Regions from separate parts of the Arthrobacter sp. GCM10027362 genome, predicted to be linked through region 2. Evidence: predicted binding sites of a transcription regulator. Region 2 holds the regulator's gene; the other holds the start of a gene.
The links. The regulator LexA, encoded in region 2, represses DNA repair genes until DNA is damaged. The targets are predictions, from matches to a motif close to TCGAACANNTGTTCGA.
Positions count from the first base shown of each region.

Region 1 (8,756 bases), on a different contig from region 2:
TCCCCAGCGCGGAACCACGTGCTGGTGCAGATGGGCAGCGACGCCCGCGCCGCCGGCCGTTCCCTGGTTCATGCCCAGGTTGAAACCGGCGGGATTGGCCACCTTGCGCAGCACCCGCATGGCCGTCTGCGTCAGCTCGCCGAACTCGAGCGTCTCCTCGGGGTTGATGTCCGTGTAGTCCGGCACATGCCGGTAGGGGCAAACCAGCAGGTGGCCGGGGTTGTACGGATAGAGGTTGAGCACCACGTAGTTGTGCACGCCGCGGTGCACGATCAGCGAGTCCTCGTCCGGACGTCCCGGCGCCGCGCAGAAGGGGCAGGCGTCCCTGTCCTCGAACTGGTGCTGCCCGCCCTTGACGTAGGCCATGCGGTGCGGGGTCCACAGGCGCTGGAAAGCGTCCGGGACTCCGGGCAGCTCGAAGCCGTCGGTGACCTTCTCATCAGGCTGTTCCTGCACGGTGGTACCCGCTTCCTCGGTCATGCCTGGCGTTCGCTTTCTGCCCCATGCGTTTCGCGCGCAGGGACCCCCGCAAGCTCAGTTCGGCGGTTGCGCACGGTGTCGACGATCCGGGCCACTGCCTCGTCCACCGGGATGCCGTTGTCCTGGCTGCCGTCGCGGAAACGGAAGGACACCGCCCCGGCCTCGGCATCCTCGCCGCCGGCAATCAGGACGAAGGGGATCTTCTCCTTGCTCGCGGTGCGGATCTTCTTCGGGAAGCGGTCCGTGCCCAGGTCCGCCTCGGCCCGGATGCCCTGGGCGCGCAGCTTGGCCACGACGTCGGACATGTAGTCGTTGAACGCTTCGGCCACCGGGATGCCGACCACCTGTACCGGCGCCAGCCAGGCTGGGAACGCGCCGGCGTAGTGCTCGATCAGCACGCCCATGAACCGCTCTACCGAGCCGAAGAGCGCGCGGTGGATCATCACCGGGCGCTGGCGGGTGCCGTCGGCGGCCTGGTATTCAAGCTCGAAACGCTCGGGCAGGTTGAAGTCCAGCTGGATGGTGGACATCTGCCAGGTACGGCCGATGGCGTCGCGGGCCTGCACGGAGATCTTGGGCCCGTAGAACGCGGCTCCGCCCGGATCCGGGACCAGTTCCAGGCCGGAGGCCTCGGCCACCTCGGCCAGGGTGCGGGTGGCTTCCTCCCAAACCTCGTCGGAACCGACAAACTTCTCCGGGTCCCTGGTGGACAGTTCCAGGTAGAAGTCCTCCAGCCCGTAGTCCTTGAGCAGGTCCAGGACGAAGTTCAGCGTGGTGGTCAGTTCGTCCTTCATCTGCTCGCGGGTGCAGTAGATGTGCGCGTCGTCCTGGGTCATGCCACGCACACGGGTCAGCCCGTGCACCACGCCGGACTTCTCGTAGCGGTAGACCGCACCGAACTCAAACAAACGCAGCGGCAGCTCGCGGTAGGACCGCCCCCGGGAGCGGAAGATCAGGTTGTGCATCGGGCAGTTCATCGGCTTTAGGTAGTAGTCCTGGCCGGGCTTAAGCACCTCGCCGGTTTCCGGATCGCGGGTCTCGTCGATGTGCATGGCCGGAAACATACCCTCGCGGTACCAGTCCAGGTGCCCGGAGACCTCATACAGATGGCCCTTGGTGATATGCGGGGTGTAGACGAACTCGTATCCGGCGGCCTCGTGGCGGGCGCGCGAGTAGTCCTCCATGGTCCGGCGGATGATCCCGCCCTTGGGGTGGAACACCGGCAGGCCGGAGCCGAGCTCGTCCGGGAAGGAGAACAGGTCCAGTTCGGCGCCGAGCTTGCGGTGGTCGCGGCGCTCGGCTTCGGCCAGGCGGTCCTGGTAGGCCTTCAGGTCCTCCTTGGTGGGCCAGGCGGTGCCGTAGATGCGCTGCAGCTGCTTGTTCTTTTCGCTGCCGAGCCAGTAGGCGGCAGCGGTGCGGGTCAGGGCGAAGGCGTTGGAGATCAGCTTGGTGTTGGGCAGGTGCGGGCCGCGGCACAGGTCGCACCAGATGGTCTCCCCGCTCTTGCGGTCGACGTTGTCGTAGATGGTGATCTCCCCGGCGCCGACCTCGACGTTCACGCCCTCGCCGGCTTCCTCGGCCTCGCCGGACTTGTCCAGCAGGATCAGCTTGTACGGCTCGTCGGCCATCGCCTCGCGCGCCTGCTCTTCCGTGACCACGCGGCGGACGAACTTCTGGTTCTGGTTGACGATCTTGAGCATCATCTTCTCAAGCGTCTTCAGGTCTTCGGGAGTGAAGGGCTCCTCGACGTCGAAGTCGAAGTAGAAGCCGTCGGTGATGTATGGGCCGATGCCCAGCTTGGCGTCCGGGCGCAACTGCTGCACCGCCTGGGCCATGACGTGGGCGGTCGAGTGGCGCAGCACGTTGAGGCCGTCCGGAGAGTCGATGGTGACGGACTCGATCTTGGCGCCGTCGGGCAGCGGCCGGTCCAGGTCCCGCAGTTCGCCGTCGACCCGGACGACGACGACGTCGCGGCGTTCGGCGAAAAGCTCCGTTCCGATAGTGCCCGCAGCCACCTGGTTCTCTTCGCCGTCCACGATGAGGGTGATGTTCTGGGGCGCTGACACGGAGGTCTCCTTATGGATCGGGGTAGGCCGTTACTGCTGTGCCGTACCGGGGGCACCGCAAGCCTCTATGATGTTATCCGCTGGGCTTGGGGGCGACCAACACGCCCGGGGCGCGTGGCGGGGCCTTCGGGAAGAGAACTGCCCGGGTCTTCGGGCACTACGCTGGTGGCCATGAGCACTCGCGCCAACCTGAGCAAACAGCACCCACAGGCCTACCAGGCGCTGCTGGAGATGAACAAGGCGGCCTCCGCCGCGGCTGCGGCCGCCGGCCTGGACCAGCAGCTGGTCGAACTGGTCAAGATCCGCGCCTCCCAGATCAACAACTGCGCCTACTGCCTGCGCATGCACACCCGGGACGCACTGAAGGTGGGCGAGCACCCGGACCGGCTGGCCGTGCTGCCGGCCTGGCGGGAAAGCAGCGGGTACTTCACCGCCGTCGAACGCGCCTCACTGGCCCTGGCCGAGGCAGTGGTGAGGATCGACGGCGGCGGCCTCGACGACGGGCTCTACGGCCGGGTGGCCGAATTCCTCACCCCGGAACAAATCTCTGCGGTGGCCTGGGTGGCCAACGCGATCGGGGTGTTCAACCGGGTGGCCATCGCCAGCCGGTACCCGGTGGAGCCCTGAGCCTGAGGCCGCGGCGACCCGGGCCAGGTCCCAGGCCTCGAGGGCCTGCAGGCTGATCCCGCGCGGCCCGGTCCGCCGGGTGGTTCCCCGGATCAGCAGCAGCCGGGTGCCGAACAGCAGCGGGCCGGCCTGTTCCTGCGCCTCGTGGAAAAAGGTGCAGTCCACGCAGCCGGAGCCGTCGTCGATGCTGATGAACACCACCCGCCGGCCCCCGCGCATCGGCGGCATCTGGGTGGCCACCCGGATCCCCGCCACCAGGACCTCGGTGCCGCTGCGCAGCCCGAGCAGCTCCCGGGCGGGAGTGGTTCCCAGTTCCCGCAGCAGCGGCGCGTAGCTGTCCATTAGGTGGGCGCTGACATCCACCGCCAGCAGATCCAACTCGGTGCGGACTTTCTCGGCCAGGCTCGGTTCCGGGAAGACCGGGGTGAGGTTGCGCAGTTCCAGGTCCCCCAGCGGCAGGGCGAGCTGGCCCTCGATGGGCCGGTACCGCGCCGGCACTGCATGCCCGGCTCCGTCCAGGAGGTCCAGATGGTGCACCAGGTCCGTCCGGCCTGCGAGCGCGGCGGATCCGGCGGTCCGGGCCAGTTCGTCGAAGGCGCCCAGCTGGGCCAGCCGCTTCAGGGCGGGCCGGCTGACCTTGGCGCGAGCGCGCAGGTCCGCCAGCGAGTCATAGGGCTGCCCGGTGACGATGCGGCGGAGTTCGGCGGCGGAGAGTCCGTAGATGCCGGCCAGGCTGAGCCGGATGCCCAGTTTTTCCGGTTCGGTGTCCGTGGCCGGGACACGTTCGACCCGGTAGGTGCCTTTGCTGTGGTTGATGTCCAGGGGCAGGATTGGGATGCCCATCCGGCGGGCCTCGGCCACCAGCAGCCGGCGTGGGTACATGCCCGGATCGTGTTCCCACAGGCCGGCCAGGAAGGCTTCGGGATGATGGGTCTTCAGCCAGGCGGACTGGTAGGTGGGGACCGCGAAGGCGGCGCCGTGGGCCTTGCAGAAGCCGAAGCTGCCGAAAGCCTTCAGGGTGGCCCAGACCTTGTCGATGGTGCCGGCCGGGTAGCCGCGTTCGGCCGAGCGGGTGCGGAAGTATTCCTCCACCCCCGCTTCGGCCTCCCCGCTGCCCAGCCGGCGCCGCAGTTCGTCCGCCTTGGCCAGCCCGCAGCCGGTGAAGACATCAAAGGTGCGCAGCACCTGCTCGTGGAAGACGGTGACTCCGTGGGTCTCCTGCAGCACTGGCTTGAGGTCCGGGTGGGGGTAGTGCTCCGGTGCCCAGCCGTGCCGGTGTTCCAGGAAGGGCCGGACCATGTCGGATTTCATCGGGCCGGGCCGGAAGAGGGAGATGTCGATGATCAGGTCGTTGAAGTTGCGCGGGGCCATCTTGCCGACCAGTTCGCGCTGGCCCGGGGATTCGATCTGGAAACAGCCCAGGGTGTGGGTGCTGCGGATCAGTTCGAAGGTGGCCTCGTCATCGAGCGGAACCGCGTCCAGGTCGATCCGGCCGTCCGCGGCGATGTAGGCCGGGCCGCCGCCTGTCCGATCCGCGGGGTGGTTCCCGGCGGCGGTGACCGCTGCCTTGTCCCGGTGGATCCTGACGACCTCATCCAGGGCATAGGCCATGGAGCTTTGCATCCGCACCCCGAGCACGTCGAGCTTGAGCATGCCCATCGGGTCCATGTCGTGTTTGTCGAACTGGCTCATCGGCAGCCCGAGCCCGCTGGGCTGGACGGGGGTGCGGTCCAGCAGGGTCCTGTCCCCCAGGATGACTCCGCACGGGTGCATGGAGATATGGCGGGGCAGCCGGTCCAGCCGTTCGGTCAGGTCCACCAGCAGGTCCAGTTGGCGGTTCTGTTCCACCTGCCCGGAGACTTCCCGCAGTTCCGGTTTCTCCGCCAGCGCCTTCCGGAAGTTGCGGGCGGAGAACCGCCAGAGCTGCTTGGCGATGGCGGAAACGTCCCCGCCTTCCAGCCCTAAGGCCAGTCCGGCGTCGCGGACGGCCCCGCGGGCCCGGTAGCCGTTCTGCATGCTCATCAGGGTGACCCGCTGTGCCCCGAAGCGTTCGAAGATCCGGTGGTAGACGTGGTGGCGCCGGGCGCTTTCGACGTCGATGTCGATATCCGGCAGGGTGGAGCGGTCCCGGGAGAGGAAGCGTTCGAAGATCAGGCCGTGGTCCAGCGGGTTCACGTGGCTGATGTAGAGCAGGTAGTTCACCAGGCTGGAGGCTCCGGAGCCCCGGGCCGCGGCCCGTACGCCCATTCCGGTGATTATCCGGGCGACCTCGGCCACGGTGAGGAAGTAGGAGGCGAAGCCCAGCCGGGTGATGATGGCCAGCTCGTGGTCCAGCCGGTCCCGCAGCCGGCGTCCGGCCCGCCCGCCGGTGGCGGGGAACCGGGTGCCGATCCCGGCCTCGGAGCGGCGGGCCAGTTCGACGGCGGGTTCCTGGCCGATGCCGATGACCGCGGCTTCCGGCACCACCGGCCGGCGGTATCCCATGTCGCGGCGCGGATCCATCCGGCAGCGGTCGGCCACCGTCTCGGTGGCGGCCAGCAGTGCCGCGGCTTCACGGTTGCCCCATCCCGCGGTCCGGGAGATTTCCCGGGCCAGGGCACGCATCCGGTCCGCGTCTTTCAGCCAGCCCTGGCCGTTGGGCTGCAGGTCCGGCAGCCGGGCCAGCGAGGTCAGGGCGCGGGCGGAATCCAGCACGTCGGCGGTGGCGGCACCGTCTTCCTGGCAGTAACGCACCGCGTTGGTCAGGACGGCGGGCAGGTGCAGGTCCCGGGACAGCTTGAGCATCCGCACGGCATGGGCGGTGCTGAGGTTCTCCCCGGGCGGGCTGAGGTGGCTGACGGCTTCCACCACCAGCGCCCCGGGCGGCAGCGCGGCACTCCACTGTGCCGCCAGCCGGCGCGCCTCGGCGTAGCGGCTGCCGCGTCCCGCCTTCCCCACATCCGAATAGGGTCCGAGCAGCACCGTGAGCACCGCGGCGCCTTCTTCGCCTGCCGCATCCCCCGTTCCCGCGGCCCGCGCCGCCAGCCGGTCCAGGGTTATGCCGGGGCCGCGGGCTCCTTTGGGCCGGCTCCGTCCGCTTCCCCGGGCGGCTCCGGGATTTTCCGGTCCGGTGCCTTCATGGGCGTCCGAGACCATCCGGCACAGGGCGCGGTAGCCCTGCCCCTTGTTTCCCCCGTGGGCCAGCACCACCACCCGCCCGGCGTCGTGTCCCTGCCCGTCCCGCACCGCAAGGTCCACGCCCACGATCGGGTCCAGCCCGGCCGCCAGACAGGCCTGGATGTGCTTGACCGTGCCGTACAGCCCGTCCCGGTCCGTGCAGGCCAGGGCGTCCGCCCCGTAGGCGGCCGCCGCCTCCGCCAGCTCGTCCGGCCAGGAAACCCCGTAGTGGGCGCTGAAGGCGGAGGAAACATGCAGGTGCGTGAAGCTCATCGGCTGTTGTCCTGCTCAGGCGCCCATGCTTTGGACGGCGTCATGAATCTTGATCAGGCGCCAGCGTCCGGGGTTGCCCTGCCGGGAAAGGTCCAGGGTCCTGATCTGCGAGCGCTCGCTGAGGCGCACCTGGACCCGCCAGATTTCGTGGTCCACCAGCCCCGCTCCCCGGCCCGGTTCGGCCCGCTCCTCCTCGGCCCACCAGCTGCGGCGCTGGTACCAGCGCACCGGCTCGGCCACAATCCGCCAGGTCCGGCCGCCCCAGACCAGCCTGACCGGCTGCCCCGCCGGGGAACAGGCCACCTCCACCGCTTCACTGAAAACACCCAACGTTCCAGCCGCCTTTCCTTGGAAAATGCGGGCCAGATTCCCCGCAGTCCTGCAGCTGCTGCAGGCGCACGGCCGGAGCCTGTGACCCTTTCACCTTATTCGAATATATGTTCGAATCCAGTGTGGAGCCTAAAGGCTGCCGCTGACAATAAATCCCGCCGGGGCCAAAACGGCCCGGCAGGCAGGCCATCGGGGTAGCCGGGAGGCGGCGGCAGTGGCAGGATCGGGGCCATGAAGCCTCTTGTCACCGCCATCACCCTGGGCGTGCGCGATGTACGCGTCGCACGCCGGTTCTATGTGGACGGCCTGGGCTGGCAGCCTTTGTTCGAACAGGACGGGGAGATCTTCTTCCTGCAGATCGCCCACGGCCAGATCCTGGCGCTGTGGAATGTTGAGAGCATGCGCGGCGAGTACGGAGACGTGGGACATCCGGACGCCGGCCCCGGCATTCCGATATCCCTGGGCCAGAACGTGGACAGCCCTATGGAGGTGGACGCGGCCATCGCGCAGGCGGTCGACGCCGGGGCCCGGCTCGTCTCGGCCGGCAGGTACCAGTCCTGGGGTGGCTACAGCGGCTGCTTCGCGGACCCGGACGGCTACCGCTGGGACATCGTCTTCAACCCGGGGCTGGTTATCGCCGAAGACGGCACGGTGCAGCTGGGCCCGGGCGGCTGAGCGGCCGGCAGCTTCAGCTCTCCAGCAGATCCGGCTGCGGTACGATCAGCTCCGGGGAATTGTTGCGTACGTTGCCCACCGCGGCCCCGACCGGGTCCAGCATCCATCCGGAGGCGGCGTCGTACGCACGGTCCCGGACCAGTTCGGCCAGCGCCGCGCCGTCCTTTACCGTCGGGTCCAGCCAGGCATCCAGCGTGTCCCGGTCCATCGGCGCCGGCATCCGGTCATGCAGCGAGGCCAGTTCCCGCAGCACCGGGGAGGTGCTGTCCGCCGGCGGGGCGGCGGTGGTGATCACGGTGGTGGTCAGCAGCCACCGCTCCGGATCGCCCTCCGCCCTGGACGGGTCCTGCCACCACTCGTAGAGCCCGGCGAAGAGGATCGGGGAACCGTCCGCGGGATGGACGAAATACGGGCGCTTGGACCTCGGGCCCAGCTTCTTCCATTCGTAGTAGCCGTCCACCGGCACCGCGCACCGCCTGGCCCCCAGTGCGGCGCGGAAGGTGGGCTTCTCGGCAACCGTTTCGATCCGGGCGTTAAAGGCGCGCGCCCCCACCGAGGGATCCTTGGCCCAGCCCGGGACCAGCCCCCACCGGGCGATGTGCAGCTGGCGGCGGATTTCCCCTTCGACGACCCGCTCCAGCAGGATCGGCACATCGGTGGTGGGCGCCACATTGTAGGATTCCCGCAGCGCGAAGTCCTCCGGGTACTCGGCCCCGGTGGCAGCCACCAGGTCCCCCACCGCCCGGGCCATTACGTATCGTCCGCACATGGGACCAGTCTGCCATCGGCCCGCAGGCGCCCGGAACCCGGCCGCGGAATTGATTGGCCGCCGCAGGTGTTCTACAGATGGCGACACGTCATCAACAAAGGAGCGTCCCTTGCAGTACATCCCCGAAGCCGGCACCATCACCATGTTCTCCACCTCCTGGTGCGGTTACTGCCGCCGGCTGAAGTCCCAGCTGGACAGCCAGGGCATCGGCTACCAGGAGATCAACATCGAAGACGTGCCCGGCACGGCGGAACTGGTCGAGCAGATCAACGGCGGCAACCAGACGGTGCCCACCCTGCTCTTCCCGGACGGCAGCAGCGCCACCAATCCCTCGCTCTCCGAGGTCCGCGAGCGCCTGGGCGTCTGAAGCCCCCCATGTG
Region 1 covers NZ_JBHTML010000150.1:1,080-9,835, forward strand. The annotation lists gene ACFQ36_RS17235 (HIT family protein) at 1-480, opposite strand, end outside; gene thrS (threonine--tRNA ligase) at 477-2,546, opposite strand; partial or broken gene ACFQ36_RS17245 (carboxymuconolactone decarboxylase family protein) at 2,778-2,951, shown strand; gene ACFQ36_RS17250 (DNA polymerase III subunit alpha) at 2,994-6,602, opposite strand; gene ACFQ36_RS17255 (DUF6504 family protein) at 6,618-6,932, opposite strand; gene ACFQ36_RS17260 (VOC family protein) at 7,164-7,607, shown strand; gene ACFQ36_RS17265 (SOS response-associated peptidase) at 7,621-8,376, opposite strand; gene ACFQ36_RS17270 (glutaredoxin domain-containing protein) at 8,519-8,743, shown strand.
Region 1: a site for LexA is predicted at 7,032-7,047, ahead of ACFQ36_RS17255 (DUF6504 family protein). Genes of this name have one in related genera too.

Region 2 (20,376 bases):
CGGAGGACGACGAGCCGCAGGCGCTGTTCAGCCTGGGTGAGGAGGCCGTCCCGCATCCGGCACCGGCCGGCGGCCGCGCCGGGGCGGGCGCGGCGTCGGCCCTGGGTCGCGAGGTGCTCCGGCTGCGCGAATGGGCCGAGGAAACTGCCACCGGGGACCGGGACGAACTGGTGCCCGGCGTCAGCGACCGGGCCTGGCGGCAGGTCTCGGTTACCTCGATGGACTGCCTGGGCGCGCAGAAGTGCCCGATGGCCCAGGAATGCTTCAGCGAACTGGCCCGGGCGCACGCCGCCGAGGCGGACGTCGTGGTCACCAACCACGCCCTGCTGGCGATCAATGCCTTCGAGGGACTGGCGGTGCTGCCGGACTACGATGTGGCGGTCATCGACGAGGCCCACGAGTTGCAGGACCGCGTCACCGGCGCAGTCAGCGGGCAGCTGTCGGCCGCGATGGCCCGGACCGCGGCCTCCGCGGCCCGCAAGCACACCGGAATCAGTGTCGAGGCGCTGAATGCCGCGGCCCGGAATCTCGAGGCGGCCCTCGAGGACGTGCCCACGGGCCTGGTCTCTGCCGGGCTGGCCGAGGCGTTGGAACTGGCCCTGGCCCAGCTGCGTGAGGCCTGCCGGACGGCGCTGTCCGATTCCAAGCCCGACGGCAGTGCCTCGGCCGACGGCGGGCGGCAGATAGCCCGGTCCCGGCTGGTGGCGGTGCTGGAGCTGTGCGAGCGGCTGCTTGCCGCCGGGGAGACCCGCGAGGTCGTGTGGACCACGCGGACCAACAGCTTCGCGGCGCCGGGGGACTACACGCCGGCGGACGAGGCGGCTCCGGCGACGCTGAACGTGGCGCCGCTGTCGGTGGCCGCCCGGCTGCGCGAGGGCCTCTTCGACGGGCATACGGTGGTGCTGACCTCCGCCACGCTGGCCGTCGGCAGCGCGTTCGACGACGTGGCCGGCTCGCTGGGCCTGCTCGGCGAGGGCGCGCCGGCGTGGAGCAGCGCGGACGTGGGCAGCCCGTTCGACTATCCCCGGCAGGGCGTGCTGTACGTGGCCGCGCACCTGCCCAAGCCGGAACGGGGAACCAGCGCCGAACAGTTCGATGAGCTGGAGGCCTTGCTGAAGGCCTCCGGGGGAGGGGCCCTGGGCCTGTTCTCCTCACGCCGGGCGGCCGAGGACGCGGCGGCGGAAATGCGCCGCCGGCTGCCGCTGGAGATCCTCTGCCAGGGCGAGTCCTCGATGGCCGTACTGGTGCGCCAGTTCGCCGCCGAGCCGGCTACCTGCCTGTTCGGCACCATGACGTTGTGGCAGGGTGTGGATGTTCCCGGCGAGGCCTGCCGCCTGGTCGTGATCGACCGCATCCCGTTCCCGCGCCCGGATGATCCACTGATGACCGCCCGGACCCGCGCCGTTGCCCAGGCCGGGGGCAACGGCTTCATGACGGTCTCCGCCACGCATGCGGCGGTCCGGCTGGCGCAGGGCGCCGGGCGGCTGATCCGTGCGGCGGGGGACCGCGGGATGGTGGCGGTGCTGGATTCGCGGCTGGCCAATGCCCGCTACGGCGGTTTCCTGCGCAGCGCGCTGCCGCCGTTCTGGGCTACCCGGGACCGCGCCACCGCCCTGCAGATCCTTGAGCGGCTGGCGGCCGCGGCCGGTGCCCGGAGTCAGTAGCTGCCGGCGCGAGTCGTTCAGAGCGAGCGCAGCACGGAGACCACTTTGCCCATGATGACGGCGTGGTCCCCGAGGATGGGCTCGTACTGGGTATTCTGCGGCAGCAGCCAGGTGTGGCCGTCCCGCTGGCGGAAGGTCTTCACGGTCGCCTCGTCGTCGAGCAGGGCGGCGACGATATCCCCGTTGACGGCGGTGGACTGCTGGCGGACCACCACCCAGTCGCCGTCGCAGATGGCCGCGTCAACCATCGAATCACCGGAGATCTTAAGCATGAACAGTTCGCCGTGGCCGACCAGTTGGCGCGGCAGGGCCATCACGTCCTCCACCACCTGGTCGGCCAGGATCGGCCCGCCGGCGGCAATCCGGCCCACGAGCGGAACCATGGCGGTGTCGGAGGAGCTGGCCAGCTCGGCCACGGCCGCACCGCTGGCGCTGCGCAGCCGCTCCGGTTCCCGGACCCCGGGGATCTCCACCGGGCCCGCCTCCAGCGTCAGGTGGGTAAGCACCTCCATGGCCCGGGGGCGCTTGGGGTCGCGGCGGATGTAGCCGAGCTTTTCCAGCTGGGACAGCTGATGGGTGACACTGGAGAGGCTGGCCAGGCCGACTGTGTCGCCGATCTCCCGCATGGATGGGGGGTAGCCGTGGTCATTGACCGAGCGCTGGATGGTTTCCAGGATCTTCTTCTGGCGCGGGGTCAGGCCCTTGGAGGGCGTTTTGACGGTCTTGGCGCCCGACGACGCCGCGCCGCGGCCGCGCCCCTGGCTTCCGCCGGTGTTCCTGGTGCTCTTCTCGGTCATCGCCGCGCCCGGTCCTTCGTGTCGGGAATTTTGTCAGGAGCGGCTGATCCACTGGCTTCACGATCCAGCACCCCTCCTGCGATTAACGCTAGTCGGCCGCGGGGCTCATTTCAAACATTTGTTCGACTTAACCTCGACAAGGTTCGTCGCTGAGTGCTAGAAAAGGAACCTGTTCATTCGAATACAGTTTCGAACATTTGTCCTTCTACAGGCCGTGGGGCATCTATGCGTTCGAAAAAAGGGAAGGCAGGCACATGTCCGCACAGCTTGGCGCGCACTTTACTGCGCACTTCACTGCGCAGTTGGCCGCGCAACCGGCACCGGTGAAACCGGTGCGCTCCACGATCCGGCTCACCCGGCGGGGCCGGCTGGTCCTGGCCGGCCTGCCGCTGATGCTCGGCGCCGGGCTGATGCTGCTGCTGGCCGGGGCCTTCTCCTCGCCGGCCAAGGCCTCGGGGGCGCTGTCGGCGCCGGAAACGGTCCGGGTCACCGTCGGGGCAGGGCAAACCCTGTGGGACATCTCCACCAGCGTGGCTCCGCAGCGGCACCCGCAGGAGGTGATTGCCGAAATCGTGCAGCTGAACAACCTCGAGGGCACCATCGTCCACGCCGGACAGCAGGTGTTTGTTCCCTCGTCCCGCTGAAGCGGCCCGCCCTGCCCGCGCCCGCAGGATCCAGGCGTAACGCACCACCCATCCGTAAGATCAGCCCCTCCGTAATATCAGCCCATCCGTAATATCAGCGGCAATACCGCCGCCTGCAGCCGGCAGATTCCAGCCCGGCGGAGCCGGGAGCTTAAACTGGCGTGGTGAGTGACCAGCTTGAACGCCTGAACCGACTGCCGCTGCGGGACAATCTGCGGGGACTGATGCCTTATGGCGCACCCCAGTTGCATGTCCCCATTCTCCTGAACGTCAACGAGAACACCCATCCGCTGCCGGAGAAGGTACGTGCAGCCATCGTGGCATCGGTGGAGGAGGCAGTCGCCGGACTCAACCGCTACCCGGACCGGGAGTTTACGGAGCTGCGGGAGGCGCTGGCCCGCTATCTTGGCCACGGCCTGACTCCGGCCGAGATCTGGGCAGCCAATGGCTCCAACGAAGTGCTGCAGCAGATCCTGCAGGCGTTCGGCGGTCCGGGGCGCCGGCTCCTGAGCTTTCCGCCCACCTATTCGATGTATCCGCTGCTGGCCAGCGGCACCGATACCGAGTACGTGGCGGGCCAACGGAGCGCCGACTTTACCCTGACGGCCGAGGCAGCTGCCGGGGCGGTGGCAGCCAGCAAGGCCAACATCGTCTTCCTCTGCTCCCCGAACAACCCCACCGGCACGGCACTGGGCCTGGACGTAGTCGAAGCCGTGTACGAGGCGGGGGCGGCCCGGAATGCCATCGTCGTCGTCGACGAGGCGTACGCAGAATTTGCCCATGCCGGTACCCCGAGCGCGCTGTCGCTGCTGCCGGGTCGCGAACGCCTGATCGTCTCGCGCACCATGAGCAAGGCCTTCGCCCTGGCCGGCGCACGCCTCGGCTACCTCGCCGCCGCCCCGGAAATCGCCGACGCGCTGCGGCTGGTCCGCCTGCCGTACCACCTGTCGGCGGTTACCCAGGCTACAGCCCTGGCCGCCCTTGAGCACGCGGACACGCTGCTGGCCAATGTGGAGGACATCAAGGGCCAGCGGGACCGCATCGTCGACGAACTTACCGCCCTCGGCCTGACTCCGGCGCCGTCGGATTCCAACTTCGTCTTCTTCGGCGGACTGAAGGATCCGCATGCGGTCTGGCAGGGGCTGCTGGAGGCCGGCGTGCTTATCCGCGACGTCGGCATCCCCGGGCACCTGCGCGTTACCGCAGGCACCGAGGCCGAGACCACGGCCTTCCTGGACCGGATCCGGGAACTGGTCTGAACCTGCGCCTCTGCGGCGTCTTCTAAACTGGTAACAGTGGCCGGTTCCGCCATGGCCGGCTTGCCATTTCTTCAAAGGATTTCAATGACCGTGGAAACAGCCATCGGACGGACCGCGCGCCTGGAGCGCACGACCAGCGAATCGTCGGTACTGGTTGAGGTGAACCTCGACGGCACGGGGCGCTCCGAGATCAGCACCAGCGTTCCGTTCTACGACCACATGCTCACCGCGCTGGCCAAGCACTCGCTGATCGACCTGACGGTCAAGGCCACGGGGGATACGCACATTGACGTCCACCACACGGTCGAGGATGTGGCCATCACCTTCGGCGAGGTGCTCAGGTCCGCGCTGGGCAGCAAGGCGGGCATCCGCCGCTTCGGCGAAGCCACGGTGCCGCTGGACGAGGCCCTCGCCCACGCCGTCGTCGATATTTCCGGCCGGCCCTACCTGGTCCACGGCGGCGAGCCCGCGGGGCAGGAGTACCACCTGATCGGCGGGCACTTCACCGGCTCGCTGACCCGGCACGTTTTCGAAGCCATCACCCTGCACGCGCAGATCTGCCTGCACATGCGGGTGCTGGGCGGGCGGGATCCGCACCATATTGTCGAGGCCCAGTTCAAGGCCTTCGCCCGCGCCCTGCGCGCGGCCGTCGAGCCGGATCCGCGGGTTGAGGGCATTCCGTCAACCAAGGGCGCGCTGTGAACCGCAGGCCCAAGGTCACCGTCCTGGACTACGGGTCCGGGAACGTCCGCTCGGCGGTCCGTGCGCTGGAACACGTCGGCGCGGAGGTCACCCTCAGCCACGCCAGCGAGGACGTGCTCAACGCCGACGGGCTGGTGGTGCCGGGCGTCGGTGCCTTCGCCACCGTCATGGAGGGGCTCAAGGCAGTGGATGCCGTGCGCTGGATCGGCCGCCGCGTAGCCGGCGGGCGCCCTGTGCTGGGCATTTGCGTGGGCCTGCAGGTGATGTTCGAGCAGGGTGTGGAACACGGGGTGCGCACCGCGGGCATTGGCGAGTGGCCGGGCACGGTGGAACTGCTGCCGGCGGACGTGGTCCCGCACATGGGCTGGAACACCGTCAAGGCTCCGGAGGGCACCCGGCTCTTTGACGGGATCGGGGACGAACGGTTCTACTTCGTCCATTCCTACGGCGTGCAGCACTGGAACTTCGAGGTCACGCAGCCGGCCATGAAGCCGCCGCTGGTAACCTGGTCCGAACACGGTGCGCCGTTCATCGCCGCCGTCGAAAACGGACCGCTCAGCGCCACCCAGTTCCATCCGGAGAAATCCGGCGACGCCGGTGCCGGGTTGCTGCGCAACTGGCTCGGAACCCTGCGGTAGCCGCGCGTGTGGAGCGTACTTCTGATGGGCCTGGCCGGCCTGCTGGCCGGCGGCGCCATCTCCTTCCGCAGCCAGAAACTGCCCAAGGCGCTGGTCATCGCCTTCTGGGTGCTGGCGGCGATGTCCCTGCTCGCGGCCTACCTGCTGACCCTGGGCCCGGTCAGGTAATCCCGCCGGGCAGCCCGGGCCTCGCACTGCCGGCCCGGCAGGACCGGGCGCCCTCAACGACAACCTTCTGTGAGCTTCTTCGAGCTCCGTGAGAAAGCGGATGAACATGACAACGAACGTGACAACGAATACGGCCGAAATCCTGGAACTGCTGCCGGCCGTGGACGTGGCAGACGGCCAGGCGGTGCGCCTGGTCCAGGGCGAGGCCGGCAGCGAGACCAGCTACGGCGATCCGCTCGAGGCCGCCATGGCCTGGCAGAACGATGGCGCCGAATGGGTGCACCTGGTGGACCTGGACGCCGCCTTCGGCCGGGGCTCGAACAGCGACCTGCTCCAGCGCGTGGTGACCGAGCTGACGATCAAGGTCGAGCTCTCCGGGGGCATCCGCGATGACGCCTCCCTGGACCGAGCCTTGGAGCTGGGCGCGGCGCGTGTGAACCTGGGCACCGCCGCGCTGGAGAACCCCGAGTGGACAGCCCGTGCCATCGCCAAGTACGGGGACGCCATCGCCGTCGGCCTCGATGTCCGCGGCACCACGTTGGCGGCGCGCGGCTGGACCAAGGAAGGCGGCGACCTCTGGGAGGTGCTCGCCCGCCTCGAGGATGCCGGCTGTGCCCGCTATGTCGTCACCGACGTCACCAAGGACGGCACGCTGCAGGGCCCGAACCTCGGACTGCTCAAGGAAGTGGCCTCGCGCACTGCCAAGCCGGTAGTCGCCTCCGGAGGCATCTCCAGCCTCGACGACCTGGCCGCGCTGCGCAGCCTGGTCCCGCACGGCGTCGAGGGCGCCATCGTGGGCAAAGCGCTGTACGCGGGCAAGTTCACCCTGCCGCAGGCGCTGGACGTCGCCGGGCGGCGCTAGGAGCACGCGCAGTGGAAAAGCGCGAATTGCCCGGCCATATCGCTGCCGCCCTGGCCGGAGCCGGCGGTACGGCGGATTCGGCCGGGGTCTCCTGGGAGGGGCGGGACCTGAGCGGCCCCGGCAACCCCCTGCACAACTTCGACCGGGACGACGGGGCGGCGGACGCCGGTGTGGTGGCCGCGCGGGAGGCCCTGCGGGCCGGCACCGGGACCGAGGCTGCCGTGGTGGCCGCACTGTCCAGCGCGCGGGTCTTTGTTCCCGTCATTGCCCGGCTCGGGGAGGAAGCGGCAGGTGCCCACGGCGTGGCCGCCGACAAGCAGGCCGATATGGCGCTGGTGACCCTGCAGGCGCCGGACGGCAGGCGAGCCATGCCGGTCTTCACGACGACGGCGGCGCTTACCGCCTGGCATCCGGAGGCCAGGCCGGTGGCCGTCTACGCACCGCGGGCCGCGCTGTCCGCGGTGGCCGAAAAGTCCGAACTGCTGGTGCTGGACCCGGGGGCGGAGCTGACCTTCGTAGTCCGCCGCCCGGCCGTCTGGGCCCTGGCCAAGCAACAGGACTGGACACCTTCCTACCAGGACGAGTCCCTTCCCGGCACCGTCGGCGCCGCCGTGGCCGGGGAGCCCGACGTGCTGCGGGCACACCTGGAGCCGGGCAGCGGGGTGGCGAGCCGGACCGGGGACGGCAGGATCGTGGCCGGGGGTGGACCCGGGCCCGAACTGGCGCTGGTGCTGCAGGTCAGGGACGGACTGGAACCGGCGGACCTGCAGGCCATCGCCCGGCGGATCCAGCAGTTGCTGGGCACGGACCAGGAATTTGCCGAGCGGGTGGACTCGCTGGAAGTGAGGTTCACCCGCTAAGCCGAAGAGCTGCCGGGCAGATGACGGACCGCCGCCGGCGCGTCCGGCCCGTTAAAAGATCCGGCGCCGGCGTTTCGTGCCGGCGCCGGAGGTTGGCTTTGCGGGGAGGGCGGGTCAGTTCACCGGACCGGTGAACTTTTCGCCCGGGCCTTTGCCCGGGGCATCCGGGAACGGCGAGGCCTCGCGGAAGGCCAGCTGCAGCGAGCGCAGGCCGTCGCGCAACGGCCCGGCGTGCTGGCTGCCGATTTCCGGGGCCGCCGCCGTGACGAAACCGGCCAGCGCGGTGATCAGCTTGCGAGCCTCGTCCAGGTCCTTCAGATCCTCCGCATCCTCGCCGGCGGCCAGGCCGCACTTGACCGCGGCCGCGCTCATCAGATGGACGGCAGCGGTGGTGATGACCTCGACGGCGGGGACCTCGGCGATGTCGCGCATCTGCTCGTGGACTTCCTGCTCGGCCTCGCTCGAGGGAGCTGCCGGTTCGAAGCTGTGGCGGTGCCCGGACCGGCTGGAGGGATTGCTGGACGGATTGTTTTCTGGCGTGCTCATACTGGTAAGCTTGTCACAGACCGATTGAAACCCGGTATTTGCCTGCCTTGCCGGTCCATCCTGCAGGGGCGGCATCACGGGGATCAATATGCAAGCGGAGACCTCTCCCACCTGTCGGCATGGATATCCAGAGCTGCCGGGTCGCGTCGGCAGACTGCTGCACAGGACCTTTGGGCTTCCTGCGCTGCTTCAGCGCCATCCGGAGCCCGGGTGGCTGTGCCGTGGCGGGGCCTTCGATTGCGCTTGCAATTGGGGGCCTTCTTCTTTTGCCGGCGGTGCCAGTTACCAAGAACACAGGAGCGACACATTAGCGAGCCACGAATCAATGATCGGATCCGCGTCCCCGAGGTGCGGTTGGTAGGACCGGCGGGTGAGCAGGTCGGGATTGTCCGCATCGAGGACGCCCTCCGGCTGGCTGCCGAGTCAGATCTGGATCTTGTTGAGGTTGCACCGCAGGCGAAGCCTCCGGTGTGCAAGCTCATGGATTTTGGCAAGTACAAGTACGAAGCTGCTGTCAAGGCCCGTGAGGCGCGCAAGAACCAGACGAACACGGTGCTCAAGGAGATCCGGTTCCGTCTGAAGATCGACACCCACGACTACGAGACCAAGCGCGGCCACGCCCTGCGGTTCCTCGGCGCAGGGGACAAGGTCAAGGCCATGATCCAGTTCCGCGGCCGCGAACAGCAGCGCCCGGAGATGGGCATCCGGCTGCTCCAGCGCTTTGCCGAAGACGTCGCCGAGGTGGGCGTGGTTGAATCCAGTCCGCGGATCGACGGCCGCAACATGGTCATGGTGATCGGTCCGCTCAAGAACAAGGCCGAGGCCAAGGCGGAAGCACGACGCGCGGCACAGAAGGCCGAGGCCAAGGCTGCCAACGAGGCCAAGGCTGCAGGCCATGCCGACGGCACCAAGGCCTCGGGCCAGCGCGCTCCGCGCGAGCGCGTGGATGTGACCTCGGAACAGGCACCGATGACCCAGAGCCTGGCCGACCTGCTGCCTGCCGGGTTGACCCTGCCCGTCGAAGCGCCGGAGGCCGAAGCGCCGGCTCCCGCACCGGCTGCGCCGGCTGCCGCCTCTGCGCCGGCTGCTTCCGCGCCGGCTCCCGCACCGGCTGCGCCGGCTCCGAAGCCTGCAGCACGGGCTTCTGCGCCCAGCCCCGTGGCACCGAAGCCCGGAGAAGCCAAGCCTGCCGTTCCCAAGCCCGGGGACATCAAGCCCTCGGTTCCGAAGCCGACGGCCATCCCCAAGCCTGCTGCCCGACCGGCAGCGCCCAAGCCCGCGGGTCGGGGCAGCTCCAAGAGCTGACCCCGGACCACGTTGATCTGGTACTGCCGGCGGCCTCTGGCCGCCCGGGCAGTCCGGCAGTCATGTAAACCGCCGGTATCCCATCTCGGGATGCCGCATGAGCCGATGGCCTCCGGGCCGGAGGAAGACGTAAGGAGAACGGCAGCCATGCCGAAGCAGAAGACCCACAGTGGCGCCAAGAAGCGCTTCAAGCTCACCGGCAGCGGCAAGCTCAAGCGCCAGCAGGCCAACCGCCGCCACTATCTGGAGCACAAGCCGAGCACGCTGACCCGCCGCCTGGCCGGCGACAGGATCGTTGCCCCGGCCGACGCCCGCACGATCAAGCGGATGCTCGGCCTCTAGTCCGGGCCCTTGGTCCCGCGGCGGCTGCCGCCGGGAACCTTTTCCACCAGAACTGCCCAGGCATCCAAGACGGCCTGGGAGAGAAAAATTTGAAGGAGTACGCACGTGGCACGTGTGAAGCGGGCGGTCAATGCCCATAAGAAGCGCCGGGTTGTCCTGGAGCGCGCGTCCGGATACCGCGGACAGCGTTCCCGCCTGTACCGCAAGGCCAAGGAACAGCTGCTGCACTCGTTTGTGTACAGCTACGGCGACCGCCGCAAGCGCAAGGGTGATTTCCGCCGCCTGTGGATCCAGCGCATCAACGCTGCGTCCCGCGCCAACGGCATGACCTACAACCGCCTGATCCAGGGCCTGAAGGCCGCCGAGGTCCAGGTTGACCGCCGCATGCTGGCCGAGTTGGCCGTCTCCGACGCCACCGCCTTCACCGCGCTGGTGCAGATCGCCAGGAACGCCCTGCCGGCCGACACCTCCGCCGCGGCTGCTGCCGCTCCGAAGGCTGCTCCGGCCGCCACTGCGTCCGCCGCCCCTGCCCCGGCCGGTGCCGTGCGCGCAGTCAACGGCGAAGATGCCCCCGAGGGCTTCGCCATCAAGGGCAACCAGTCCAAGAAGTACCACGTCCCGGGCTCGACCTGGTACGAGCAGACCGTGGCCGAGTACTGGTTCGACACCGTCGAGTCCGCCAAGGCTGCCGGTTTCGAGCCGGCCGGCGGCGAGGCACGCCAGAAGATCGCCGAATAACCGCTCAAACCGGATAACCGCATAATGAGCATTGCCGGGCGTCCGCAGGCGGTCATGTCCAATCCCCGAGCCGATCGGGTGAAGGAGGTGGCCAGGCTTGCCGGGCGCCCGGTGCGCTTAAAGCGGCGCCGGTTCCTGGCCGAGGGGCCGCAGGCAGTCCGGGAGGCCCTCGCCGCCCACCGGAACCGCACGGCCGGCGGCGGTTCCCCCGTGGTGGACGAGGTTTACGCCACCGAAGCCTGCCTGGACCGGCTGCCCGAGCTGGCGGAATTGGTTGGGCAGGCAGTTGGAGTGCCGCTGCGCCTGGCCACCGACGAGGTGCTGGCGGCAATGGCGGACACGGTCAGCCCGCAGGGGATCGTGGCCGTCTGCCACTTCCTGGACCGCCCGCTGGCCGAGGTGCTGGCGGCCGGGCCGCGCCTGCTGGCGGTGCTGGTGCGGGTGCAGGACCCGGGCAATGCCGGCACCGTGCTGCGCGCTGCGGATTCGGCCGGCGCGGACGCGCTGGTGCTGACCAGTTCCAGCGTGGACATTTACAACCCCAAGGCCGTGCGCTCCACCGCCGGTTCCCTGTTCCATCTGCCGGTGGTCACCGGCCAGGACCTGGAGGGCCTGTTGGCCGCCCTGCGCGGCCAGGGCATCACGCTGCTGGCGGCCGACGGGTACGGCAGCGTGGACCTGGATGTGCTCCAGGACCAGAGTGCGCTGCGCCGCCTGGGGGCAGCCGCCGGTGACCGTGACCGCGCTGACGAGTGCGCCGATGAGCGCGCCGACGGCGGTGTCGGCAGCGGCCTGCCGGCGCTGGAAGCGCCCACCGCGTGGCTGTTTGGCAATGAGGCCCAGGGCCTGTCCAACCAGGAATTGGCGGCCGCGGACCACCGGGTGGCGGTGCCTATCTACGGCCAGGCGGAAAGCCTGAACGTATCTACGGCAGCCACCGTCTGCCTCTATGCCTCCGCCCGGGCGCAGCGCCGCCAGGGGTAATGCCGCCAGGGGTAATGCCGCCGGGGGTAATGCCGCCGGGAAACGGTAGATAATGGTTTCCGGCGGCCGGAGGCGCCGGCCGTCGTCGGAAACCGACTCAGAGGAGGATCCGTGGCTGCCAGCGGCGGGACCAAAGCGATCGTTGCGGCGCTGGCCGCGAACCTGACCATCGCATTACTGAAATTCGTGGCCTTCCTGCTGACCAGGTCCTCGTCGATGCTGGCCGAGGCCATCCACTCCGTAGCGGACTCCGGCAACCAGGTGCTGCTGCTGGTCGGCGGCAAACGCGCCGCGCGCCAGGCCAGCCCGGAGCATCCCTTCGGCTACGGCCGGGACCGCTACATCTACGCGTTCATCGTCTCGATTGTGCTGTTCAGCGTGGGCGGCCTGTTCGCCCTCTACGAGGCGTACGAGAAATGGCATGATCCGCACCCGATCGAGGGCGTGTGGTGGTGGGTGCCGCTGGCAGTGCTCGTCGGGGCCATCATCGCCGAGTCCTTCTCGCTGCGCACCGCCGTCCACGAGTCCAAGCACCTGCGCGGCCAGCGCGGCTGGGTGGACTTCGTGCGCACGGCGAAATCCCCGGAGCTGCCGGTGATCCTGCTCGAGGACATCGGGGCGCTGCTCGGCCTGATCTTTGCCCTCTTCGGCGTCGGCCTGACCCTGCTGACCGGCAACGGCCTCTGGGATGCCGTCGGCACGGCCATGATCGGCGTGCTGCTGGTGGTGATTGCCGTCATCCTCGCCGTGGAGACCAAATCCCTGCTCCTGGGTGAGTCCGCCACCCGGGAGCATGTGCGCCGGATCGAACAGGCCATCGCCGGCGACGGCTTCACCCGGGTCATCCACCTGAAGACCATGCACCTGGGCCCGGAGGAACTGCTCGTGGCGGCAAAGATCTCGGTGGCCCAGGGGGATTCCGGCCAGGATATCGCCCGGCTGATCGACGCCGCGGAAGAGCGCATCCGTGCCGCCGTGCCGATCGCCCGGGTCATCTACCTGGAGCCGGACATCCTGCGCGCCGGCACGGCAGCCGGGGGAACCGCCGGCTCCGTCCGGGAAGGCTCCACGGGGGAAGGCTCCACGCCGGCCTGAACCGGCGCTCCGGAGCGGCGCCGGCCGCCCGCCGGGCTGATGTCCGGGACGGTTTCCCGGGGCCGCTAGCTTCCCGCCCGGTGCCGCTCCAGCCAGCTGCTGAGGGCGGCCACGCCCAGCCCCACCAGCGCCAGCGCGGCACCGACCAGGGCCGGGGCCCGGTAGCCCAGTCCCCATGCAATCACCAGGCCGCCCAGCGCCGCGCCGAGGGCGTTGGCGCAGTTCAGCGCCGAGTGGTTCAGCGACGCGGCCAGGGTCTGGGCATGCGGGGAAACGTCCATCAGTCGGGTCTGGAGGGCCGGGACCAGGCTGGAGCCGGCGGCGCCGAGCAGGAAGACCAGCGGCACCGCCAGCCACGGCACCGGTGCCGACGCCCAGAACAGCAGCTGGACCAGCACAATCGCCGCCATGACCAGGTGGATGCTGCCCATGACGGACCGGTCCGCCAGCTTTCCGCCGAGGATGCTGCCCGGCACCATGCCCAGGCCGTACAGGCCCACAATCAGTGGCAGGGCGGACTCCGGCAGCCCGGTCACCGACGTCATGGTGGGGCTGATGTAGGCATAGACGGCGAAGAATCCGCCGAATCCGACGACGCCGGTCAACAGGGCCAGCCAGACCTGCCCCCGTTTGAGCGAACCGAGTTCGCGCCGGATGCCGGCCCCCTCGTGGACCGGCTGGAACGGCACGAACCGCATCACCAGGACGACCGTCACGGCACCGAGGAGCGCAACCGCGAGGAACATCAGCCGCCAGCCGTAGTTCTGGCCCAGCCACGTCACCGCGGGCACACCCAGCACATTGGCCACCGAGAGCCCGAGCATCACCATGGCCACGGACTGGGCCCTGCGGGTGGGCGCCACCAGGGAGGCGGCGATGACCGCGGCAACGCCGAAGTAGGCCCCGTGCGGCAGCCCGGAGAGGAAGCGGGTCACCAGCATGGTGCCGAAGTCCGGGGCCAGCACGGAGGAGAAATTGGCCAGCGTGAACAGGGCCATCAGCACCACCGCCACGTATTTGCGCGGCAGCCGGGCGGCCAGGGCCGCGAGCACGGGGGCCCCGACGACGACGCCGAGCGCGTAGGCGGAGATCAGCTGGCCGGCGGCTGGAATGCTGATGCTCAGGCCGGCCGCGACATTCTGCAGCAGGCCCATGATGGCGAATTCGGTGGTGCCGATCGCAAACCCGCCGATAGCCAGTGCGAAGATTGCGGGTCCGGCCGGGATGGTGGCCGTGGTCGCCGGAGCGGCGGTGCGCGGTGAAGCCATATGTTCCACTCTAGGGCAGCCGCCGCCATACTCCGGCCGCCGTGTTTGGCCCCGTAGACTCGAACGGTGGAAAACGGTTTCAAGCAAATTGTCGGCGCAGCGATTGTGGATTCCCTGGCCCGGCCCTCCCGGCTGCTGGCCGCCCGGCGCAGCGCGCCCGAGCACTATGCGGGCATGTGGGAATTTCCGGGCGGAAAAGTGGAGCCCGGGGAGAGCTGCGAGGATGCGCTGCGGCGCGAACTGATGGAGGAACTCGGCGTGGACAGCAGGCTGGGTGCCGAGGTCGCCGGTCCGCTGGAGCAGGGCTGGCCGCTGACGGCGGGCGCGGCCATGCGGGTCTGGCTTGCCGAGGTTTCCTCCGGCGAACCGCTTCCGTTGGAAGACCACGACGAGCTGCGCTGGGTCCCGCTCGATCCCGGCCCACTCGGCGCCCTGCCGTGGATCCCTGCCGACCTGCCGATCGTCACGGCAGTGCTGGAGGCCGTGCGGTAGCAGCCGGCCACTGTAAGGGCCGGTCAAAAACTGAAAGAGCCGGTCAAAAACAGCGGATCAAAACAGCGTCGGGGCGGGGGTGGCCTCCCCGACGCTTCCGGCGGCCCGGAGGCCGGAATCCCGGAGGCCTGAACCCCGGAGGCCGTAGGCCGGTCCGTCGAACCCGTGCCGGGCGCGGAGGCGGGCCACACGCCCGGCCAGCCACTGCCGGTATTCCTTGGATGCGTAGGTGCCCCCGCCGTACAGCTGCCGGTAGCGGCCGGTAAGCTGCGGGTAGTCGCGGTCCAGCCACTGCAGGAACCACTCGCGCGATCCCGGGCGCAGATGCAGGGCGCCGGCGGTCACGCTTGTGGCTCCCGCCGCCCTGAGCCGGCCGAAGAGCGCATCAAGATGCTCGTCCCCGTCCGTCAGCCAGGGCAGCACCGGCATGGCCATGACGTTGACGTCCAGCCCGGCGTCGGCCACCGTGCGGACCAGGTCCAGCCGGGCCTTCGGAGTGGGCGTGCCCGGCTCGACCCGCTGCTGCAGCCGGGGGTCCATGAACGCCAGTGAGATGCCGACGCTGACCGGCACGCTGCGGGCTGCCGCGGTGAGCAGCGGCAGGTCCCGCTTGAGCAGCGGGCCCTTGGTCAGGATTGAGAACGGCGTCCCGGAGTCGGCCAACGCGGTGATAATGCCGGGCATGAGGCGGTAGCGCCCCTCGGCACGCATGTACGGGTCCGAGTTCGTGCCCAGCGCTACGTGCTCGCGCTGCCAGGCTGGACGGGCCAGTTCCTTGCGCAGCACCTGCACGATATTCGTCTTGACGATGATCTGGGTGTCGAAGTCCAGGCCCGAATCGAAATCCAGGTACTCGTGGGTGCGCCGGGCGAAGCAGTAGGTGCACTGGTGCAGGCAGCCCCTGGTCGGGTTGATCGTCCAGTCGAAGGGCATGGCGGATTGAGCCGGGACGCGGTTCAGGGCGCTCTTGCAGAGCACCTCGTGGAACGTGACCCCGCTGAACTCGGGAGCGCGCGTGCTGCGGACCAGCCCGGCAATCCGGGACAGGCCGGGCAGGGCCAGCGGATCTTCCGACTCAAGGCTCTGTCCTGACCAGCGCATACCTATATTAGAACATATGTTCTAATCCCGGGCTGGCATTACAGGCTGGCCGCAGGGGCCGACCCCCACCCCCACGTGACGGTGAGACGGGCGGCGAGCTCGGCCGAGCCGGGCACTACCGGCATGGCCTCGGCCACCAGGGCGGCTTCCCGGACCGCAGGCAGCGGCGCGGGCCCGCCGGCGGGGGCTTCCTCGATCCGCTGCACCATGCCCAACGTGCGTCCGGCAAGGCCGGCCAGCTGTCCGGCCTTGATCTGCGCGTCCCGCCATGCAGCCTCCCGAGCCGCGGCGGCCAGGGCGGCCGGGTCTGAAAAGCCGTAGCTGATGCCGCCGACCCGCAGGCTGTCGCCGGCGGCCGCCACGGCAGCCTGGAGAACTTCGGATGCCTGCGGCAGGGCCCGGATGGTGACGCCGAAGGAGGTGGAGGCGGTGTACCCGGTGGTTTCCTGGCCCCGGCCGTTGCGCCAGGCAGTCTCCGGCCGCAGCGAGATGGCGGACGTGGCGGCGTCGTCGCCGGCAATGCCGGCGCCGTGCAGCGCGGCCAGCAGGCGTTCGGCGGCATCGGCGGTACGCCGCCAGGCCCCGGCCAGGTCCGTGGCGGTGGTTTCGACACCGAGGCTGAGCCGGAGCAGGTCGGGCGCGCCCGATGCCGACCCGGTTCCGGTGACGGTGATGCCGTCGTTCACGGCTGTTTCCTGCACGCCTGTTTCCTCCATAGCCATTTCCTCCGTGACCTATTCCTCCGTGATCGTATCGTTCAGGACCGTAGCCTTCACGGCCGTCTCCAGGCCCGCAGCGGACGTTCGATGTAGCCGCCGGCGGACAGGCCGGCCCGGCGCTCGAAGACGTTCCGCGAGGCTGGATCGCCGGTCCGCCACAGCGACCACAGGGCGGCCAGGCCGTAGAGGGGCAGGAACGGCAGACCCAGGCAGGCGGCATACTGCGTGCTGTGGCGGGCCTCGTGGGCGAGCAGTTCGGGATGCTCCGCCAGGGCCGCGGCTGCGGGCCGGAAAAGCACCACATTGCCCACGGTGAAGGCGGCGGCCTTCGGCAGCACCGGCCGGTAGCCGTGGGCGATGACCAGCCCGTGCGGTCCGGGCCGGGTCCGGCAGCCGGCGGCGGCGGCCACGGCCAGGCCCAGCGGAGTGGACAGGTTAAGCCAGTTCAGCGCCTTCCGCAGGCGCTCCCGAAAGGTCATGCGGACATCATAGGACGCCCCGGCCGTTAGACTTATTGGTGCCGGGGCCGCCTAGGGGAACCCGCACCGAGCTACCACGCTGAGCTACCTACACTACTGACCGACCACAGTTAAGAACGAAGACATGTCTGAAACCACCTTGGGGACCGCCTCCCCGCAGCCGGCGGAACTGGCCGAGCCCGCCCGGAGCGTGCCGCATCCGCTGGACGAAGCCGCCGTCGACGACGCCGTCAGCCGCGCGCTCGCCGCCTTCGCAGCCGCCGGCAACCTGGACGAGCTCAAGACCGCGCGCATCGCCCACACCGGCGAGAAGTCGCCGCTGAGCCTGGCCAACCGGGAAATCGGCAAGCTGGCCAAGCAGGACAAGGCCGCTGCCGGCAAAATCATCGGCCCGGCCCGCGGGCGGGTGAACCAGGCGCTCGCGGCCCGCACCCAGGAGCTCGAGGCCGCGCGGGACGCGCAAATCCTCATCGAGGAGGCCGTGGACGTCACCGCCGCCCCGCGCCGGCGCCGGGCCGGGGCGCGGCACCCGCTCTCCACGCTGCAGGAACGCGTCAGCGACATCTTCGTGGGCATGGGCTGGGAGATCGCCGAGGGTCCCGAGGTGGAGTCCGAGTGGTTCAACTTCGACGCACTGAACTTCAAGCCGGACCACCCGGCGCGGGAAATGCAGGACACCTTCTTCGTCGACCCGCCCGAGGCGCACCTGCTGCTGCGCACGCACACCTCGCCGGTCCAGGTCCGCTCCCTGCTCGAGCGGGACCTGCCGGTCTACGTGCTGTGCCCGGGCAAGGTCTTCCGCACGGACGAGCTGGACGCCACGCACACCCCGGTGTTCCACCAGTTCGAGGGCCTGGCCGTCGACAAGGGCCTGAGCATGGCGGACCTGCGCGGCACCCTGGAGCATTTCGCCCGGCAGATGTTCGGCGCCGAGGCGTCCATCCGGCTGCGCCCGAACTACTTCCCGTTTACCGAGCCTTCCGCGGAACTGGACATCTGGCATCCCGGCGCCAAGGGCGGGCCGCAGTGGATCGAATGGGGCGGCTGTGGCATGGTGCACCCGAATGTGCTGCGCGCCGCCGGCATCGACCCCGAGGTCTACTCCGGCTTTGCCTTCGGCATGGGCATCGAGCGCACGCTCATGTTCCGCAACGAGGTCAGCGACATGCACGACATGATCGAGGGCGACGTCCGTTTCAGCGAACACTTCGGGATGGAGATCTAAGCAATGCGTATCCCACTTTCCTGGCTGCGCGAGTATGCCCAGGTGCCGGCGGACGCCACCGCCGAAGACGTCATGGCCGAACTGGTCAAGGTCGGCCTGGAGGAAGAGGGCGTCCACCGCCCGCTGGACGAGCTCAGGGGCCCGATCGTGGTGGGCCAGGTGCTCTCCGTGGTCAAGGAACCGCAGTCCAACGGCAAGACCATCAACTGGTGCCAGGTCCGCGTGGTGCCCGAAGGCGCCCGGCAGGCGCTGACCGGGGACGGCATCGACCCCTCCGGCGTGCAGGGCATTGTCTGCGGGGCGCACAACTTCGAGCCCGGGGACAAGGTGGTCGTCACCCTGCCCGGCGCCGTGCTGCCCGGCGACTTCCGGATCACCCCGCGCAACACCTACGGCCATATCTCGGCGGGCATGATCGCCTCGGTGCGCGAGCTGGGCATCGGCGAGGACCACGACGGCATCCTGGTGCTGTCCACGCTGGGGCTGGACCCCGAGGTCGGCGCGGATGCGCTCGAGGTGCTGGGGCTCTACGACGAGGCCGCCGAAATCAACGTCACCCCGGACCGGAGCTACTGCTTCTCCATCCGCGGCGTGGCCCGTGAATACGCCCACGCCACCGGCACCGGGTTCAAGGACCCTGCCGACGGCGTCGTCGTCGCCGAGCCGGCGGGCGAGGGCTACCCGGTGAAGATTGAGGACGCGGCGCCGATCCACGGCAAGCCCGGCTGCGACCGCTTCGTGGCCCGCACGGTGCGCGGGGTGGACCCGAAGCGGCCGACGCCGCCGTGGATGGCCTCGCGGCTGCGCCTGGCCGGCATCCGCTCCATCTCGCTGGTGGTGGACATCTCCAACTACGTCATGCTCGAGTTGGGCCAGCCGCTGCACTTCTACGACCTGGACAAGCTCCAGGGGCCCATCGTGGTCCGCCGCGCGAACCCGGGGGAGACCCTGCAGACCCTCGACGACAAGGTCCGCACCCTCGATCCCGAGGACCTGCTGATCACCGACGATTCCGGCGCGATCGGCATTGCCGGCGTGATGGGCGGGGCGGCCACCGAGGTCTCGGACAGCACCGTCAACGTGCTGATCGAGGCCGCCCACTTTGAGGAAGTGAGCATCGCCCGCTCCCGGCGCCGGCACAAGCTGCCCTCCGAAGCCTCCAAGCGCTTCGAACGCGGTGTGGACTGGCAGGTCGCGGACGAGGCCGCCCAGCGTGCGGTGGACCTGCTGACCGAACTGGCCGGCGGCACCGCCGACGCCGCAGCCACCGACGTCGGCATGGAGCCGGCCCCCGTGACCATCGAGCTGCCCGCCGGCTTCGCCGCCGAGCGGATCGGCATCGACTTCACCGAGGAGCAGATCACCGGCAGCCTGGCGGACCTGGGCGCCGTCGTTGAAAAGCACGTCGTCGAAAAGCACGGCGGCACCGGCCGGGACGACCAGGGCTACACCGTCACCGTGCCGAGCTGGCGCCAGGACCTGGCGATCAAGGAGGACCTGACCGAGGAGATCGCCCGGCTGGTTGGCTACGACAAGATCCCGGCGACCCTGCCGGTGGCCCCGCCCGGGCGCGGGCTGACGCGCCAGCAGCAGCAGCGCCGCCGGGTGCTGCAGGCGCTCGCCGACGCCGGGCTGGTGGAGGTGCTCTCGTACCCCTTCGTCACCAAGGCCGACAACGACACCTTCGGGGTGGCCGAGGCCGGTGCCGGGCGCAGCGCCGTGAAGCTGGCGAACCCGCTCAGCGACGAGCACGGCTACCTGCGCACCACGGTGCTGCCCGGGTTGCTGGAAACCGCCCGGCGCAACCATTCCCGCGGCTTCCGCGACCTGGCGCTCTACGAGGCCGGCCTGGTCTTCCTGCCCGACGGCACGCTCGGGACGGCCGAACTCCCGCCGCTGGGCCAGCTGCCCCCGGAGGAGGTGCTGGAGAGGCTCTACACCGGGCTGCCGGCACAGCCGCTGCACATTGCCGCGGTCTTCACCGGCCATGAGTCACCGGCCGGTGCCGGCCACAGCCCGCGGCCGTGGGACTGGGCCGATGCACTGGACGCCGCCCGCCTGGTGGCCGACGTGCTCGGCGTGGACCTGGTGGTGTCCCAGGGGGCGCACCAGGCGTTCCACCCCGGCCGCACGGCTGCCCTGTCGCTGCGCAGCGGAGAGCTGGTGGGCCATGCCGGCGAGCTGCATCCGAAGCTGCTGGCCGCCCGGGACCTGCCGGCCCGTACCGTGGCCTTCGAGCTGGACGCGGACGCACTGTTCGAGGCGGCTGCGGATGTGGTGGTGGCCAAGCATATCTCCACTTATCCGGTGGCCACCCAGGACGTGGCGCTGGTCGTGGACGAGGCCATCCCCGCCGGGGAGGTGCTCGAGACGCTGCGCGAGGGTGCCGGCGGGCTGCTCGAAGATATCGCGCTCTTCGACGTCTACACCGGCCCCGGCATCGGGGAGGGCAAGAAGTCGCTGGCCTTTGGCCTGCGCTTCCGCGCCA
Region 2 covers NZ_JBHTML010000023.1:5,339-25,714, reverse strand. The annotation lists gene ACFQ36_RS06130 (ATP-dependent DNA helicase) at 1-1,664, shown strand, start outside; gene lexA (transcriptional repressor LexA) at 1,682-2,461, opposite strand; gene ACFQ36_RS06120 (LysM peptidoglycan-binding domain-containing protein) at 2,716-3,105, shown strand; gene ACFQ36_RS06115 (histidinol-phosphate transaminase) at 3,270-4,364, shown strand; gene hisB (imidazoleglycerol-phosphate dehydratase HisB) at 4,449-5,066, shown strand; gene hisH (imidazole glycerol phosphate synthase subunit HisH) at 5,063-5,704, shown strand; gene ACFQ36_RS06100 (hypothetical protein) at 5,711-5,872, shown strand; gene priA (bifunctional 1-(5-phosphoribosyl)-5-((5-phosphoribosylamino)methylideneamino)imidazole-4-carboxamide isomerase/phosphoribosylanthranilate isomerase PriA) at 5,979-6,734, shown strand; gene ACFQ36_RS06090 (SseB family protein) at 6,746-7,594, shown strand; gene ACFQ36_RS06085 (DUF1844 domain-containing protein) at 7,709-8,140, opposite strand; gene infC (translation initiation factor IF-3) at 8,489-9,445, shown strand; gene rpmI (50S ribosomal protein L35) at 9,593-9,787, shown strand; gene rplT (50S ribosomal protein L20) at 9,893-10,525, shown strand; gene ACFQ36_RS06065 (TrmH family RNA methyltransferase) at 10,550-11,509, shown strand; gene ACFQ36_RS06060 (cation diffusion facilitator family transporter) at 11,621-12,604, shown strand; gene ACFQ36_RS06055 (MFS transporter) at 12,670-13,872, opposite strand; gene ACFQ36_RS06050 ((deoxy)nucleoside triphosphate pyrophosphohydrolase) at 13,939-14,364, shown strand; gene ACFQ36_RS06045 (Rv2578c family radical SAM protein) at 14,422-15,465, opposite strand; gene ACFQ36_RS06040 (SIMPL domain-containing protein) at 15,504-16,166, opposite strand; gene ACFQ36_RS06035 (DUF4157 domain-containing protein) at 16,238-16,663, opposite strand; gene pheS (phenylalanine--tRNA ligase subunit alpha) at 16,788-17,888, shown strand; gene pheT (phenylalanine--tRNA ligase subunit beta) at 17,892-20,376, shown strand, end outside.